2 regions of the Pseudarthrobacter sp. AB1 genome follow, and region 2 is predicted to be linked to the other one. Evidence: predicted binding sites of a transcription regulator. Region 2 holds the regulator's gene; the other holds the start of a gene.
The links. Region 2 encodes LexA, which represses DNA repair genes until DNA is damaged. Its sites were predicted from a motif close to TCGAACANNTGTTCGA; they were not measured.
Positions count from the first base shown of each region.

Region 1: the regulator LexA is predicted to act here: its motif matches at 3,007-3,022, upstream of DAD99_RS18820 (LexA family transcriptional regulator).

Region 1 is NZ_PZKO01000067.1:127,016-134,958, forward strand. Features, by position in the region: gene DAD99_RS18805 (helix-turn-helix domain-containing protein) at 1-246, shown strand, start outside; gene DAD99_RS18810 (hypothetical protein) at 307-897, opposite strand; gene DAD99_RS18815 (zinc-ribbon domain-containing protein) at 1,181-2,941, shown strand; gene DAD99_RS18820 (LexA family transcriptional regulator) at 3,078-3,509, shown strand; gene DAD99_RS18825 (Y-family DNA polymerase) at 3,521-4,819, shown strand; gene DAD99_RS18830 (hypothetical protein) at 4,969-5,778, shown strand; gene DAD99_RS18835 (class I SAM-dependent methyltransferase) at 6,738-7,337, opposite strand; gene DAD99_RS18840 (DUF4238 domain-containing protein) at 7,413-7,943, opposite strand, start outside.
Region 2 is NZ_PZKO01000007.1:45,986-53,928, reverse strand. Features, by position in the region: gene miaA (tRNA (adenosine(37)-N6)-dimethylallyltransferase MiaA) at 1-390, shown strand, start outside; gene dapF (diaminopimelate epimerase) at 400-1,344, shown strand; gene DAD99_RS01675 (class I SAM-dependent methyltransferase) at 1,325-1,939, opposite strand; gene hflX (GTPase HflX) at 2,382-3,947, shown strand; gene DAD99_RS01665 (ATP-dependent DNA helicase) at 3,940-5,997, shown strand; gene lexA (transcriptional repressor LexA) at 6,093-6,836, opposite strand; gene DAD99_RS01655 (LysM peptidoglycan-binding domain-containing protein) at 7,186-7,626, shown strand; gene DAD99_RS01650 (histidinol-phosphate transaminase) at 7,705-7,943, shown strand, end outside.

The DNA.
Region 1 (7,943 bases), on a different contig from region 2:
GACGAATCCACACAACACCGCTTCCTGACCATCGAGCAGGCAGCTGAAGAGCTGAACGTGAAGCAAAGCCTCATCCGGGGCCTCATCAAGACCGGAGAGCTTCGCGCCATTCAGATCGGCGGGAGGGGCCTGTGGCGCACCGCTCGCCAGGACCTCGAAGACTACGTCGCCGAGGCTTACCAGCGCACAGCCGAGAGCATCGCCTCCGGCGAGATCATCGACGACGGGGAACCGGACGTCGAGTAGCGATCCAAGGATCCGGACGGAATCTCCAGGGAAAGCAGGGTTTCAGCTGCCCCGGTTCCGTTAGTCCGTGACGTCTGCCATGTCGTCGAAGACCAGGTAGTCGCCGTGGGCCGGCTGGAAGCCGAAACTCTCCCAGTACTGCCGCAGCGCCACTTTGGCGGCATCGTGCTCCGGTGTTCCTTCCTCGGGGGCACCTTTGGTGAGTACCGGTGCTGCCTCCAGGATGACCTTGCTCGCGGAGCGGCCGACCGTGCAGAGAATAGCTTTCAGGATGGAGTGGCCGAGTTTGTTGCCGCGGAATGTCGGAGCGATCCGCAGTGAGGACAGGACCAGCAGGTCCCCGCCCAGGGCCATGTCGTCGATCAGGTCCGGGCGGTTAATCGTCAGCATCTCCCCGACATTCGCCACTTCCTGGCTCACTGCGTCCAGGGTCAGGAACAGTTCGATGGCCCCCGCGTCCGGAACCATGTACAGGTGGGCTTCCCCGACGGACACTTCCTTGCCCTCGTCGTCATCATTCTCCCAGTCAGTTGCCTTGACCTTGACGGTCCAGAACACCGGGTAGTCTTCCGGGTCATGGCGGGTGCCGGGAATCCCCCGAAAATGGCAGCGGTAGTCGAAGGTCAGGTATTCAGGGACAAGGTCGGCCATGGCGATCCTCCAGACGTCAACGTGCTCGGCACGCTTGTGCCCGTAGCACTCAGCCTAACCACGATCAGCCTGCGCCAGACCGCCGCTTCCCGGCGCTAGGGGCGCGGCGCAGAGCTGTCCACCGCAAGTGCGTGGCCGGAAAACCTATATTGGAGGTGAACGAGGATTTGGGGGAAGAATTTTGGCCGCATCACAGGCATGTTCTACTTCGGACTGCTCGGGGCAGGCTGCATACCGTACGACGAGCAAGCCTGCATGGTGCCTGAAGTGCATTGAGGGGATTTTGGAACAGGGTGGCCTCAAAGCCATTGAGCCGTTTCCCGGGCGCGATGCCTGGTGGCTGACAGAGTGCCTGAAATGCGGGGTCTCGGCCCACTACAAGTTCACCTACGTCACGGATAAGAACGCGGAGAAAGAAAAGACGTGCCGCGCCTGCCACTGGAAAGAGTGGGCAGCGTACGCCCGGAAGCTCAATCCTCCAGATGCCTTCGAAGTTATGCTCCGGACCATCCTGCGCGCCGGCAAGCCGGTCATGATCCTGCACCTGCTTCCCGAGCCCGAAGGCCAGCAATTTCTTGATGCTCATTGGTGGCCCGGGGAGAGGCTCAAAGCACACTTGGATCGCCACGGCTATGACTTCATCTCCAACACCGTCGAGTTCAACGACGGAATGGACCCCGTCGTGGGTAAATGCCGGAGATGCGGCAGAATCACAGCACAGCGGCTCAGCGACTATGGCTGGGGTTGTACATGTAAGCAGAACAAGCGGTCAACGACGCCGGGGGCAAAAACAAGCGGCCGGCAGCTGCTTGTCGATTCCGATAGCCCCGCCCTGTCGTGGTGGGACCACGAGAACAACGACGAGGCCGCCTTTCAGACGGTCACGCTGAAAGCGACGCGGGCATGCAATTGGCGCTGCCCCAGCTGCGGACACCGTTTCCCGGAGAAGGTTAACGAGATGACCGCGCAGAGGCCTTCCTGCCCCGTGTGCGCAGCCGCCAGACGTGCTCAGTGGAACGAGGAATATGAGCGCTGGAAGGTCACTCCAGTCGCTGACGTTCCAGAACTCGCAGCGGCATGGGTCGATGGGGATGACCCGTCCCAGGTGATGGTGGTGGGCAGCAGCCACCGGCCCCTACGAAAGTTCAGGTGTCCCCAGGGCCACGCGTGCAGCCTCGTGCCGCTGACCTTCCTCCAGTCTGGCTGCCCCAGCTGCAAAGCGGCGGAGACCAGGAAAGCCAAGCGCTCCATGGTGGCAGACATACTGCCGGAAATAGCGAGCCAGTGGCATCCGACACGCAACGGCAAACTCGCCCCGCAGACAGTCTTTTGGGACTCGAAGCGCACTATTTGGTGGGTCGCCGACTGCTGCGGCCATGAGTGGGGGGCCACCCCCAGGGACCGGGACAAGTATGACCGTCTCCGCTGTCCGCGCTGTGAGACCAAGCTGGGATCTCTGGCATGGCAGGACCCCGGGTTGGCAGCCGAGTGGAGCGACGCCAACCCGGTGACGGCGTGGGAAGTCAGGTCGTACGGGAAAACAGACTTCGTTCCTGAATGGATCTGTGCGATCAACAATGCGCATGTCTGGCCAAGCTCCCTGGCCGGGCGTTCCAATGGATCGGGCTGCCCTGAATGCAAAAAGGTGGGAAAGTCCAAGGTTGAGCTCGCCCACCATGCGGCTGCGGAAGCTGCCTTCTCTGGCGCCCGGTCCGGGGCAATCCTCCGTGACTCTGTATTCCAGACCAGAAAGTCGTGGTCTGCCGACATCAGCGCGGTGGTAGGTGGCCACACCTTGGTGATCGAGTACGACGGCGCGTACTGGCACCGCCCTCCTGCGAAGGTCCTTGTCGATGAATACAAGACACGGGACTTGTTGGCAGCCGGCTACCTCGTGGTGCGGCTCCGGGAAGACGACTTGATCCCGCTGGACATCCAGCATCCAAACTACGGGGAAGTACGCGTCTACTCAGCGGCACCGAAGCCCCACGACGTGATGATGAAAATCCAGGAGTGGCTCGTCCCACTGGTGTCCGCCACATAGACGACCTGGTGATCTCTCGTCAGCGGCCCAGACCCTGGACCCCCGCACCGGTCGTATACTTTTAATCGAAGACATATTCACATGTGTATAAGCCTGTGGAGAACATAGTTTCGAAATCCCCGGGAGGTAGTGGTCGATGAGTGCTGTCGTTGTCGCCGCTCTGGACGTCTTTGTGACCGGCCTTCCGGGGCCCTTGTACTGTTCTGTTGCTGTGCCGGCTGGCTTCCCTTCGCCTGCCCAGGACTATTTCACCGGCCGCATCGACCTGAACAAACACCTCATCAACGACATCACCAGCACGTTCCTGGTGAGGGTGTCCGGACACTCTATGGACGGTGCTGGTATATACGACGGCGACGAACTGGTTGTGGACAGGTCGCTGACCCCTGTGGACGGCAACGTCGTTGTCGCGATCATCGACGGGGAGATGACCATCAAGAGGCTGCGGCTGGAGCATGGCTGCGTGCGGCTGGCTGCCGAGAATCCCGCCTATCCTGACGTGGTTATTCCGGAGCTTGCCGAGCTCAGCGTCTGGGGCGTTGTTACCCGCTGTCTCCATCGACTCTAGGGTCACGTCTGATGCAGGATCTTCCTGGCGGCCGGGTGGAGCGGACAGCCCTCATTGACGTGAACTCGTTCTACGTCTCGTGTGAGCGCGCCTTCGACCCGAAGCTGGACGGCAAACCGGTTGTGGTGCTGTCCAACAATGATGGCTGCGTTGTCGCCAGATCCAATGAGGCCAAGGCCCTGGGCATCGAAAACGGCGACCCCTGGTTCAAGCTCAAGGCGGATCCCAGACTCAGGGGTCTCATTGCGAAATCCAGCAATTACGAGCTCTACGGAGATTTGAGTTCCAGGGTCATGGAGCTCATTGGCCGCTACAGCTATATCGTCGAGGTGTATTCGATCGACGAGGCATTCGCCATGCTGCGCGGAGAGCCGCAGGAATTGGAGCGCATCGGGCGGGAGATCAAAACTGCCGTGGCCAGGCACGTAGGTCTGCCGGTCTGTGTCGGGATTGCCCCCACGAAGACCCTGGCCAAGTTCGTGAATCGGGTTGCGAAGCAGAACCCTGCCCTCGGCGGGGTATGCAGCTACGACACGCTTGCTGTGCCTCATCGCGACCACATCATGGCCCGGGTGCCGGTGACCGGCATCTGGGGGATCGCCGGTCGGCTCGGGAAGAAGCTCAACGCCCTGGGGATCTTCACGATCGCTGACCTGAAAGCCACGGACCCGGTCGTCATGCGGAAGAAGTTCTCGGTGCTGATGCAGCGCACGATCATGGAGCTCAACGAGATCCCCTGCATCCCGCTGGAGACCGAGATCGCCAGTAAGAAGCAGCTGATTTTTTCGAGGTCCTTCTCCAAGCCGGTAACCTCGGCGGCCAGGATGCACGAGGTGATGGCGATCTACGCCCAGCAGGCCGCCATCCGGCTGGCCAAGGACCATCAGCAGGCCACGCTGATGTCGTCCTTCGCGGGCACGTCACACTTCAATGAGCGATTCTCCTCGTTCCCGTCTGCGACAGTGAAGCTGCCGGCGCCGACGGCAGACCCGGTGATCCTGACCAAGGCGGCAGTGTCCGCCTTGGAGAACCGGATCGTGGACGGGGTGCCGTACGCCAGGGCAGGGGTCATGCTGACAGAGCTGTCACCGGCCGGCGCCGCACCGCAGCTGCCCGTATTTGCCACCGCCCACGAGGAAAAACACATCGGGGCCCTCCTTGGCGACATTATGGACCGATTCGGAACTGGGTCTATCGGCCTGGGCCGCGCCGGGATGGTGGAGGCGCCCGACTGGGGCATGCGGCGCGAGGCCCTGTCACCGCGCTACACCACGGAGTGGGCCGAACTGCTTGTCGTCAGAGCTGCCTGAAGCTATACCAGTGGCAAGTCCAACAGGGTGTTGGACTTTTGCTCGCAGGACTCTTTCTGGAGCCGGCACTCATCCTCGCGGGATACGCTCCTTCAGATCCCGGTACGTGGCATCGGCCATTGCGGGATTGAGTTGTGTACCGTCAAGCCATGGTCTACTCGCTGGATACAACTGAATCTGAAGAGGACGAACGGGCTGGATTATGGCTCATCCAGCAAGCTGGGCACCGTGTAGAAGCGGTCCTGAATGGGCCGGATCTACAAGATCCCGAGAAGGGCAGTCGGCTTGCCGCCGTCGATGCGCTCACTCCATATCAGCCGATGTCCAATCAGCTCTCCATCTTTCACATGGTTGCCCTCGACAACCTGCGGGCGGCCGTCAAGTACATCGAGAAAGCCAATGATGTTCCCATGACGGCCCTTTATTCGATGATCCGGTCTGCCGTGGAAGCATCGTCTTATGGGCTCTGGCTGCTGGGTGCCGGCAGAGTCGACAAGCAAGCCTTCCTCTCGCTTCGCATCTCGTACGAAAACAATGAAGACCTCGCCAACCTCGGCAAGGTCTTCGGGCCAAAGCAGGGAACAGGCGGCAACGTCCGCAGGCGGTTGCTGGAGCTTCAGCAAGCCATTCCCGCCTACCGGAACAGGGACCTCACCGCGCGGTCAACAACAACTGACGTGGTTTCTGCTGCGGACAAAGCAGTGTCTACCAGAGTTAGTTTCACCGGTCTCCAGGTGTGGAAATCGTGCAGCGGCCTTGCTCATGCGAACAGTGCTGTAATGCCCGTGATCCTGGAGCGGAAGTTCGCCGGCGATGTTGAAAATGGCAAGATGTTCCGTCTCACTTCGCGCATCAGCGTTCTGGGTGGCTTCCTGACCGCGGGCGTCGAAAATCTTGAGACGCTACGAGCCCTCTACCAGGGCGCGACAGAGGCACCAAGTTGGGTAAAGAACACCTAGTCTCTGTCCGGCCCTATCGCGAGAACGTCTGGAAGAAGCGGACTTTCAGCGTCGTTCAAGCGTCTTGGGCGCGCATAACCGCATTCGGCCAGGGCGACTGCGATCTTCAGTGGCATGAACCCGGGCTTGCTCCGCAGTTGCTGCAAAGGAGCCTCGAGACTTGCAGCATGAGGGCTCCGACCAGGGGGCGCCCAGACCGAAAGCATCGCGGTGACGCAGGACCCACGACCCAGGACCTGTGCTGGGCGTAGTTGTCGATGGTGGCTTCAGTGGCCAGGAGTTCCATCGGCTCGGCTCTGCACCTTCAGCAAACTCTTTTTTGACATGTTTGCCTCCGTTGCCCAGAACGAGCGCTCACGCTTGTCCGAAAGAACGAAAGAACGAAAGAACGAAAGAACGAAAGAACCAAAGAACGAAAGCCGGGTGGGCGGCAGCGAGAAAGTCCGGGGCCGCTTGTGCGGCCGTCCCGCTCATGACATCGGGAAGACTGGAGACCCCCGGCCAGTTGCGCCCTGAATGTGTAACTATCGGTCCATGCCCGGCGGACTTCGCTGCCATCGACGAGAGCGTGCACGCCCACTGCCCGGAAGTAGGAACCGGCCAATGGGTGGACGAATTCGGCCGGGTCATTGAGGGACCCACTCAAACTGTACTGAACCCGCCAGGAAACCGTGCAGGAGAGCGGCGGAAGTATGGGTTTCGAGATACCAGCCGAACACGAAGGCGAACCGCGCGTGGCGCCTCGGCCGCGGAGTAGCCGGCCTCGGCCTCGGCGTCTTTCTCACTACAGGACCGGTAAGTGACGGGATTGCCGGTTTCGTGGGAGTTATATTCTGCGCCGGCGGCCTGGCTTCGCTCGCGGGCTTGATCCCTAGTAAATACCGATGGTGGTGAGTCGCGTTGCCGGTAAACGCGAGAATTAATCGGCACTGCTGCCGCCGGCCAAATCTGGGGAACCCTCAGCGGAGAATGGCGGCGACGGCGGCGTGCGGCCGCTTACCTGAATCCTGGCCCGTTTCGACGTCGATCACGTCGAACCCCGATTCGCTGAGCAGGTGTCGCATCTGCTCAACAGACCAGTAGTAAGCCGTCGTGACCGCATGCTCAAAAGGCTGGGCCGCCGCGCCCTCGAAGAATCCGATGAGCAGATGTCCTCCATGGGCCAGAGCGCGAGCGATCTCCGAGAGAATCGCAGGCAGCTCGGCAGGGTGAACGTGGATGAAGGAGTACCACGCGAGCACCCCGTGCAGAGAGCCGTCTGGCACGCCGAGATCCCGGAGCGAGGCGACCCGGTATGAGACGCTCGGAAAGCGTGCTCGCGCGCTGTCGATGAACTCCGGAACGAGGTCGAGGCCCTGCACTTGCACGTCGTTCCGCTGCAGGAAATCAGTCCAGTGGCCGAGACCGCAACCGACGTCGATCACCTGGCCGTCGATTCGTTCTGCCCATCGTTTGATGCGTTGCCGATCCAGTTCATGCATGTCCTCGACGAAGCCAAGAAGGCTCGTGTACTCGGCAGCGCATGCCCCGTAGGCGGCTCGCACATACTCATCAGTCACGCTGGCGAGCCTACTGGAAGGAAACGGCAGGTCCCGTAGATAGGCTGACCGGATGAGTGAGGATGCGTTAGACGCCTAGCCCGAAATCACTTCGGACTCCACCTCCCGGTCACGGGGATCGGGAAGGCTATCAGGAAGCAGGTCTGCATCATCCGGGTGGTGGAAGATCCAGCGGCGGGCGTTGGCGATCGTGTGGTTGTTGAAAAAGTGAGCCATCTTGGTCGAAGGATTCTGCTCATGGTCATACTTCCCGCTGACGACGTCCTCCAGCAGCTCCTCCAAGGGCTTCTGAGTGTCTTCTTCGGCCAGGGCCATCGGATTGGCCAGCAGAAGACCGACTTCCCTGGTGAGAGGGACGGTGATTCCCCAGGCGGTCATCAGACCCACCCCGGAATACGCATCCTCGAATTCCGGGTTCGGCACGAGCGCCACGGGAGTGTCGCACGTCAGCAGCTTCCTGCTGCTGAACCTGATCAGGACCCATGGCCGGCCCACGAAGTAGCGTACCAATTCCGGAACGAGTTCGAGCATGTGGTTGATGTGGCCTGCCGACGTGGTTTTCGCGGTCAGCCCATCGGGCTGGGATGCCTGTTCCAGCAGCCGGCG
Region 2 (7,943 bases):
GGCCGGCCGTTCAGCTCCTTTATGCCCCAGCGCGAGTATTTCCAGCCTGCTGTCCAGATCGGGCTGGCGGTGGACCGAGACGTCCTCCGTGAACGGCTGGCCCAGCGCGTCCACACCATGGTGGACCAGGGGCTGCTGGCGGAAGTGCGCCGCCTGGATGCGGCCGGTCTGCGCGGCGGCAAGACTGCGCCGCGGGCCCTCGGCTATGCCCAGTTCCTGAAAGTGCTCGACGGCGGCTCAACAGTTGCCGGGGCAGCCGAGGACACCATCGTGGCCACCCGGCAGTTCGCCAGGCGCCAGCTCACGTGGTTCCGTGCCGATCCCCGCATCAGCTGGCTGGACTGGCGGGCGCCGGACCTTGCGGCCCAGGCCGTGGCTCTCAGCCGGTAATCTAGGACCATGGACGCAACCCCCGTAGAGACCACAGAGCCCGCCTTCCGCACCCTGGGCGGACTCCGCTTCTCCAAGGGACACGGAACAGGCAACGACTTTGTGCTGATCGCTGACCCCGACGGCGTCCATACCATCGACGCGGGCCAGGTGGCGGCCCTCTGCGACCGTCACCACGGAATCGGCGGCGACGGCCTGATCCGGGCCGTCCCCTCCCGGTACCTCTCCGAAGGCCGCGAACTCCTGCTCAGCAGCCCCGAGGCGGAGTGGTTCATGGACTACCGCAACGGCGACGGGTCCCTGTCGGAAATGTGCGGCAACGGAGTCCGTGTTTTTGTACACTTTCTGCGTGCCGAGGGACTGGTAGACCTGCCCGACGGCGGCGTACTCACCATCGGGACACGCGGCGGCGTCAAGACCGTGGTCCGGACAGGCGACAGCTATGCGGTGGACATGGGGCCGTGGGAATTCATTTTCCCCGGCGACGCGACCGCCAAAGCCATGGATTCGCTGGTCACCGCGGACGGCCTGGAAGTGCCCCGCCCGGCCCTGTCCGTCAGCATGGGCAACCCGCATACCGTGGTGGCGCTTGCTGAACTGTCCGAACTGGAATCCACCAGGCTTTACACGGCTCCGCAGGTCGATCCGGTGCCCGCCAATGGAACCAACGTTGAATTCGTCGTGCCTGCTGAACCCCTGGTCCACAACGGGACCGGCACGGTCACCATGCGCGTCCATGAGCGGGGCGTTGGAGAAACCCAGTCCTGCGGCACAGGTGCGTGCGCGGCCGCAGTGGCCATCCGGCACTGGGCAGGGGCGGAAGCACCGGACTCCTGGCAGGTCAACGTGCCGGGCGGCGTCGTGGGAGTCAAATTCTTCGCCGGGGCCGGCGGGCGCGAGCACGTCGAGCTCAGCGGACCCGCCGTCATTGTGGCTACTGGGACGCTTTCCTGACCCGAAGGATCCGGAAGGACTTGGACGTGGACTCCCGGCTGACGGTGAACGATGCATCCAGTTCCGTCGAGAGCCAGCGCTGAAGAGAATCCGAGCCCAGGTTCTTTTGGACCACCAGCCACGCGGAGCCGCCCGGCGCCAGCCGGGGCAGCCACATCTTCAGGAGGCTGTGGAGTTCATCCTTGCCGATCCGGATGGGTGGGTTGGACCAGATCGTGTCGAAGCGCAGCTCCGGGTCCACGGCGTCAGGAGTGCTGGCCAGCACGTTGCCCAGGCTCAGCAGGGCCGCATTCTCGGTGGTCAGCGTGATGCAGCGTTCATTGACATCCACCGCGTACACCGTGGCATGCGGCGCGCGCAATGCGAGCGTCAGTGCAATGGGCCCCCAGCCGCAGCCGATGTCAAGGAGGTTGCCTGTGGGGTCCGGGGCCGGGACATCGGCCAGGAGCACCGCCGTCCCTTTGTCAATACCGTCGGGACTGAAGATGCCGCCGGACGTCTGCAATGTGCGCGTCTCGCCGGCCAGTTCCACTGTGAGCGGTTTGCGGGCGAACGGCCCGGCGGGCGATGCGCTGAAATAGTGTGCGGACTCCATAACTGGCCAGATTAGTTGGCCGGGGTGGACAATGCGAAACCGCGGCCACCGCTTCTGCTAATCTTGAACCCATGTTCTTGATCTTCGAGTAGCCGGCACGGCCGGTGTACCTCCCGGACGCCGCCTGTCCCGAAGCCGTGCCCCGCAGCGATGCAGGTATTAACCTTCCGCAAGTGCGCCACATAACAGCTCTTCGTAGCTGTTATGCCGCCGGGCAATACTCGAGTGATCTGCCGTTGCCGGTCCCTTGCAGTTTGCCCGCGCTTTCCACCACTCCACGCATCTCCCGGATGCGACGACTCCCTGCACGCCACGGTCCGGACCGGCGCGCGCAGCAGACCAGGAGGCCCGGATGACTGCAAGCCGTCAGCCCAGCGCGAATACTTCACCACAGACCAACGATCCGCACTATTCTGAAAATGCCGAATCTTCAAAGGAGACCATGACCAGCCAGCCCAACACCGGTTCCGATCCAGCAGCCCAGGACATGAGTCCCGAGGAGATCCAAGCTGTCATCGACCGGATTCTCGCCAAGGACGTACCGGCCAGGAACCTCACCGCCGCAGACGGTGACAAAGCCGTGTTCGGCAGGGCTCAGGCGATTTCCCGCTTGGACGACGAACACACCAGCTACGACGGCGACCAGCAGGACCGGGAGGAACGCCGGGCACTACGGCGCGTGGCCGGTCTGTCCACCGAACTCGAAGATGTCACCGAAGTCGAATACCGGCAGCTGAGGCTCGAACGTGTGGTCCTGGCCGGGCTATGGTCCGAAGGCACCTTGGCGGACGCGGAAAATTCCCTGCGTGAACTTGCCGCCCTTGCTGAAACAGCAGGCTCGGAGGTCCTGGACGGTATGGTGCAGCGCCGTGCCAAACCGGACCCGGGCACGTTCCTCGGTTCCGGAAAGGCCCTTGAGCTCAAGGAAATCGTGATGGCCACCGGGGCTGACACGGTTGTGGTGGATGCCGAGTTGGCGCCGTCCCAGCGCCGAAGCCTTGAGGACATCGTCAAGGTCAAGGTCATTGACCGCACGGCGCTGATCCTTGACATCTTCGCCCAGCACGCGAAGAGCCGTGAGGGCAAGGCCCAGGTGGAGTTGGCGCAGCTCGAGTACCTCCTGCCACGCCTGCGCGGCTGGGGTGAATCGATGTCCCGCCAGGCCGGTGGCCAGGTGGGCGGCGCCGGCGCCGGCATGGGTTCGCGCGGACCCGGTGAGACGAAAATCGAACTGGACCGTCGCCGGATACGGACGCGCATGGCCAAACTGCGGCGCGAGATTGCGGCGATGAAGCCGGCACGGGAAACCAAGCGGGCCAACCGCCGTCGTAATTCAGTCCCTTCCGTTGCGATTGCCGGATACACGAACGCCGGGAAGTCTTCGCTGCTGAACAGGCTGACCGATGCCGGTGTGCTGGTGGAGAACGCACTGTTCGCCACCCTGGATCCCACCGTGCGAAAGGCCGAAACCTCCGATGGCCTCGGCTACACCCTGGCGGACACCGTGGGTTTTGTGCGTTTACTGCCCACACAGTTGGTGGAGGCCTTCCGTTCCACGCTGGAGGAAGTGGCTGACGCGGATCTGATCCTGCACGTGGTGGACGTGTCCCATCCGGACCCGGAGGGCCAGATTGCTGCAGTCCGCAAGGTCTTCAGCGAAGTGGATGCCCGCAAGGTGCCGGAGATCATAGTCCTGAACAAGGCCGACGCCGCTGATCCGTTTGTGGTGGAGCGCCTTAAGCAGCGCGAGCCGCGCCACGTGGTGGTATCGGCCCGCACCGGCCAGGGGATCGCCGAATTGCTGCAGGCCATCAGTGACGGGATTCCCCGGCCCGGCGTGAAGCTGGAGCTCCTTATTCCCTACGACCGCGGTGACCTGATCAGCAAACTGCACGAGACCGACGCCGAGATCCTGAGCCTGGAACACGGCGAACACGGTACCCGTGCTTTGGTGATGGTGCGGGAAGGCCTTGCGGCTGAACTGGAATCCTTCATCAACCATGACTGAGGTTGTGGCAGGGGAAGTCAAAGGTACGGCCGGCGAGCAGTTCGTGATCGAACTGCTCGACCGCGCCGTAACCGGCATGGGCGGTCAAAGCCGCAGCGGCCAGCACGAGATGGCAAGGCAGGTGGCCAGAGCCATCGAAAGCGGCGACCACCTCCTGGTGCAGGCCGGAACGGGGACCGGAAAGTCGCTGGCCTACCTGATTCCGCTTATTGCGCACTCGCTCGTGAGCAACAAGCCCACGCTCGTGTCCACAGCCACGCTTGCGCTGCAGACCCAGATTGTGGGGCGCGACCTTCCCCGGCTGCTGAAGACCATCACGCCCGCCCTCGATCGCCCCGTCAAGGTGGCCCTTGTCAAGGGCCGCTCCAACTATGTGTGCCAGCATAAGCTCGTAGGCGGGTTCCCTTCTGAGGAACCCGCCGAGGGCCAGCTGTTCTCCCTCGGCGAGGACACCAGCGTCCCGCATTTCGCCGCCGCCTTGGGCGGGCCGTCGTCCCAGCTGGGGAAGGAAGTGGTGCGCCTGCGGGAGTGGGCGGAAAAGACCACCACGGGCGACCGTGATGAACTGCTTCCCGGGGTAACGGACCGGGCCTGGCGGCAGGTGTCTGTGACGTCCATGGAATGCCTGGGCGCCCAAAAATGCCCCATGGCGGCCGAATGCTTCAGTGAACTGGCACGCCACGACGCCGCCGAGGCTGACGTGGTGGTCACTAACCATGCCATGCTCGCGGTCAGTGCCTTTGAAGGCCTCGCAGTGCTCCCCGAGTACGACGTTGTGGTGGTGGACGAAGCCCACGAACTGCAGGACCGCGTCACCGGTGCCGTGTCGGGGCAACTCTCCGTGGCAATGGTCCACGCTGCCGCGTCGGGCGCGCGCAAACACACGGCCATCACGGTGGATGCCCTCAACGCAGCTGCCGCCAACCTGGAACTCGCCCTGGCCGGGGTGCCCAACGGGCTGCTGCCCAACGGCCTCAACGACGAACAGCTGGACTGCGTGGACCAGCTGCGTGAGGCGTGCCGGGCTGCACTCTCTGATTCCAAGGGCGACGGCAGCCAAACGGCCGACGGCGGGCGGCAGCTCGCGCGCTCACGCCTGATGCTGATCCTCGAACTGTGTGAACGGCTCATTGTGGCCCGTGAGAACCGTGAAGTGGTGTGGTTTTCCCGCGCAAGTTCCTTCGACCCGCAACAGGGCTATGCCCAGCCCGACGAGTCTGCGCCGGCCCTGGTCAACATCGCGCCGCTCAGCGTAGCCGGAAAGCTCCGCGAAGGGCTGTTCGCCGGCCACACCGTGGTGCTGACCTCGGCCACGCTTGCCATCGGCTCAGCCTTTGAACCGGCCGCCGGCGGCCTGGGGCTCGTGGGGGAGGGCGCGCCGAGCTGGACCGGGATCGACGTCGGATCGCCGTTTGATTATCCCAAGCAGGGGATCCTCTACGTCGCAGGGCACCTGCCCAAGCCGGGCCGCGGGGCGTCGCCGGAGGCACTCGATGAACTTGAAGCGCTGATCCGGGCGTCCGGCGGCGGAGCCCTGTGTCTCTTTTCATCGCGCCGGGCCGCAGAGGAGGCCGCGGAGGCGATGCGTCCCAGGCTCGGCCTCAGCATTCTCTGCCAGGGCGACTCCACCATGACTGCCCTCGTGAAGCAGTTCGCGGACGAGCCCGATACCTGCCTCTTCGGAACCATGTCCCTCTGGCAGGGTGTGGATGTTCCGGGCGGATCATGCCGGCTCGTGGTGATCGACCGCATTCCGTTCCCGCGGCCGGACGATCCGCTGATGACAGCACGGTCCCGCGCCGTTGCGCAGGCCGGCGGAAACGGCTTTATGGCGGTTTCGGCCACCCATGCGGCTATCCGCCTGGCCCAGGGCGCGGGCCGCCTGATCCGTTCCACCGGAGATAAAGGCGTGGTGGCCGTGCTTGATTCCCGGCTTGCCACCGAGCGCTACGCCGGATTCCTCCGCGCCGCGCTGCCGCCGTTCTGGCCCACCACGGACCGCAAGACAGCGTTTGCTGCCCTGGAAAGGCTGGCCGGGAAGGGCGCCTGACTGAACCTGGACACTGTGTGGTCCTGCAAAGTCAGGCCCCGTCCCGTAGCTTGCCCTCGTCCTGGCCGAGGGGGCGTGGAGGCCCGCTTCGGGACCTAGAGCGAGCGCAGGACCGAGACGACCTTGCCCATGATTGTGGCGTGATCGCCCAGGATGGGTTCGTATTGCGTGTTCTGCGGCAACAGCCACGTGTGTCCATCGCGCTGGCGGAACGTCTTCACGGTGGCTTCGTCGTCCAGCAGGGCCGCGACGATATCGCCGTTGGCGGCGTCGGCCTGGCGGCGGACCACTACCCAGTCGCCGTCGCAGATGGCAGCGTCCACCATGGAGTCGCCGGCCACGCGCAGCATAAAAAGTTCACCCTGGCCCACGAGCTGCCGCGGCAGTGGCATCACGTCTTCCACCACCTGGTCGGCAAGGATGGGCCCGCCAGCCGCGATCCGGCCCACCAGCGGCACCATGGCGGTGTCCATGGCGGAGGGAAGTTCGGTGACCGTTCCGCCGACGCCGTGCAGGACCGAGGGCTTGGTAGTCCCCTTGGACTTAGTGGACCCGCCATCCAGCGTCAACGGCATGAGGACCTCCATGGCACGCGGACGTTTGGGGTCCCGGCGCAGGTATCCCAGCTTTTCCAGCTGCGACAGCTGGTGGGTCACGCTGGACAAACTCGCCAGGCCCACGGTGTCGCCGATTTCACGCATCGACGGCGGATAGCCGTGGTCATTCACCGAGCGCTGGATGGTTTCAAGGATCTTTTTCTGGCGGGCGGTGAGCCCCTTGGGGGTCCGTTGGGGCTGGCGGCGCGGTGTCGCCTTGCCCCCGGCGGCTGGTGCTGCCATGTTCGCCAATGCCTTTCGGTTGCCCGGATCCGCTCCGGCCGCTGGTGCCTGGAACGCCCCGGGGCTGGTGTCGGAGTTGATTGTCAGACCCTGCTGATCAACTACAGAGGTGGTTGTTCTTTGATCCAAACGTAGGCCAGCCACAGGGCTTTTTCAAACATTTGTTCTAGCGAGTCTCGACAATATTCGTTGATAAGTGCTAAAAATGAAGAAGCAAAGTTCGAACATGTGTTCTACTCGTTGCTTGCGGATTCGAATACTCGAATTTATGGACGGCCCAGGCCGGCACCGGCAAGTGGACGCGGAGGACGCGCCGGGCAGCACAGTATGGTCCAGGAGGGCTCATTTCATGTCAGCTATATCTGCTTCGCAGGACTCGCGTCCGCAGTTCGTTTCCGTGCAGGACCTCACCGCGCGGCAGTGGTCCGGGCCCCTGCCGGCTTCGGGTGCGACGCCCAGGCAGCGCAGGGAATCTTTGCCGCCGCTGCGCCTGACCCGCAGGGGACGGATTGTCCTCATTGGCATCCCGCTGGTGATCCTGGCCGCAATCCTGCTTTCGCTGGCAGGTTTCCTCAACGCACCGGCGAAGGCTTCCGACTCTGCCGCCGACCTGTCCTTGACGCCAACTGTGTCGGTTACGGTCCAGGCCGGGCAGTCCCTCTGGGCCATCGCCAGTACCGTTGCGCCCGAGCGTGATCCCCGTGATGTCATCGCGGATATTGCTCAGTTGAACAATCTTTCCGCCGGCGGCGTTGTCCCCGGACAGCAGCTCTTCGTCCCCACGAAGTAGGGAGGCTCCAGGCTCTGGAACGTGCCGCCGCAGGCCGTCACATTTTCCGGCCGTCTGCTTCGGACCTAAACTGTTCAGGTGAATGACCAGCTAGAGCGTCTGAACAGACTTCCCCTCCGGACCAACCTCCGCGGGCTAACCCCGTATGGTGCCCCGCAGTTGGATGTACCTATCCTGCTGAACGTCAACGAAAACACCCATGGGGTCCCGGCGGACGTCCGGGCCGCGATCAGTGTGGCCGTGACGGAGGCCGCGGCAGGACTCAACCGCTACCCGGACCGTGAGTTCACCGAACTCCGGGAAGCGCTGGCCGAATA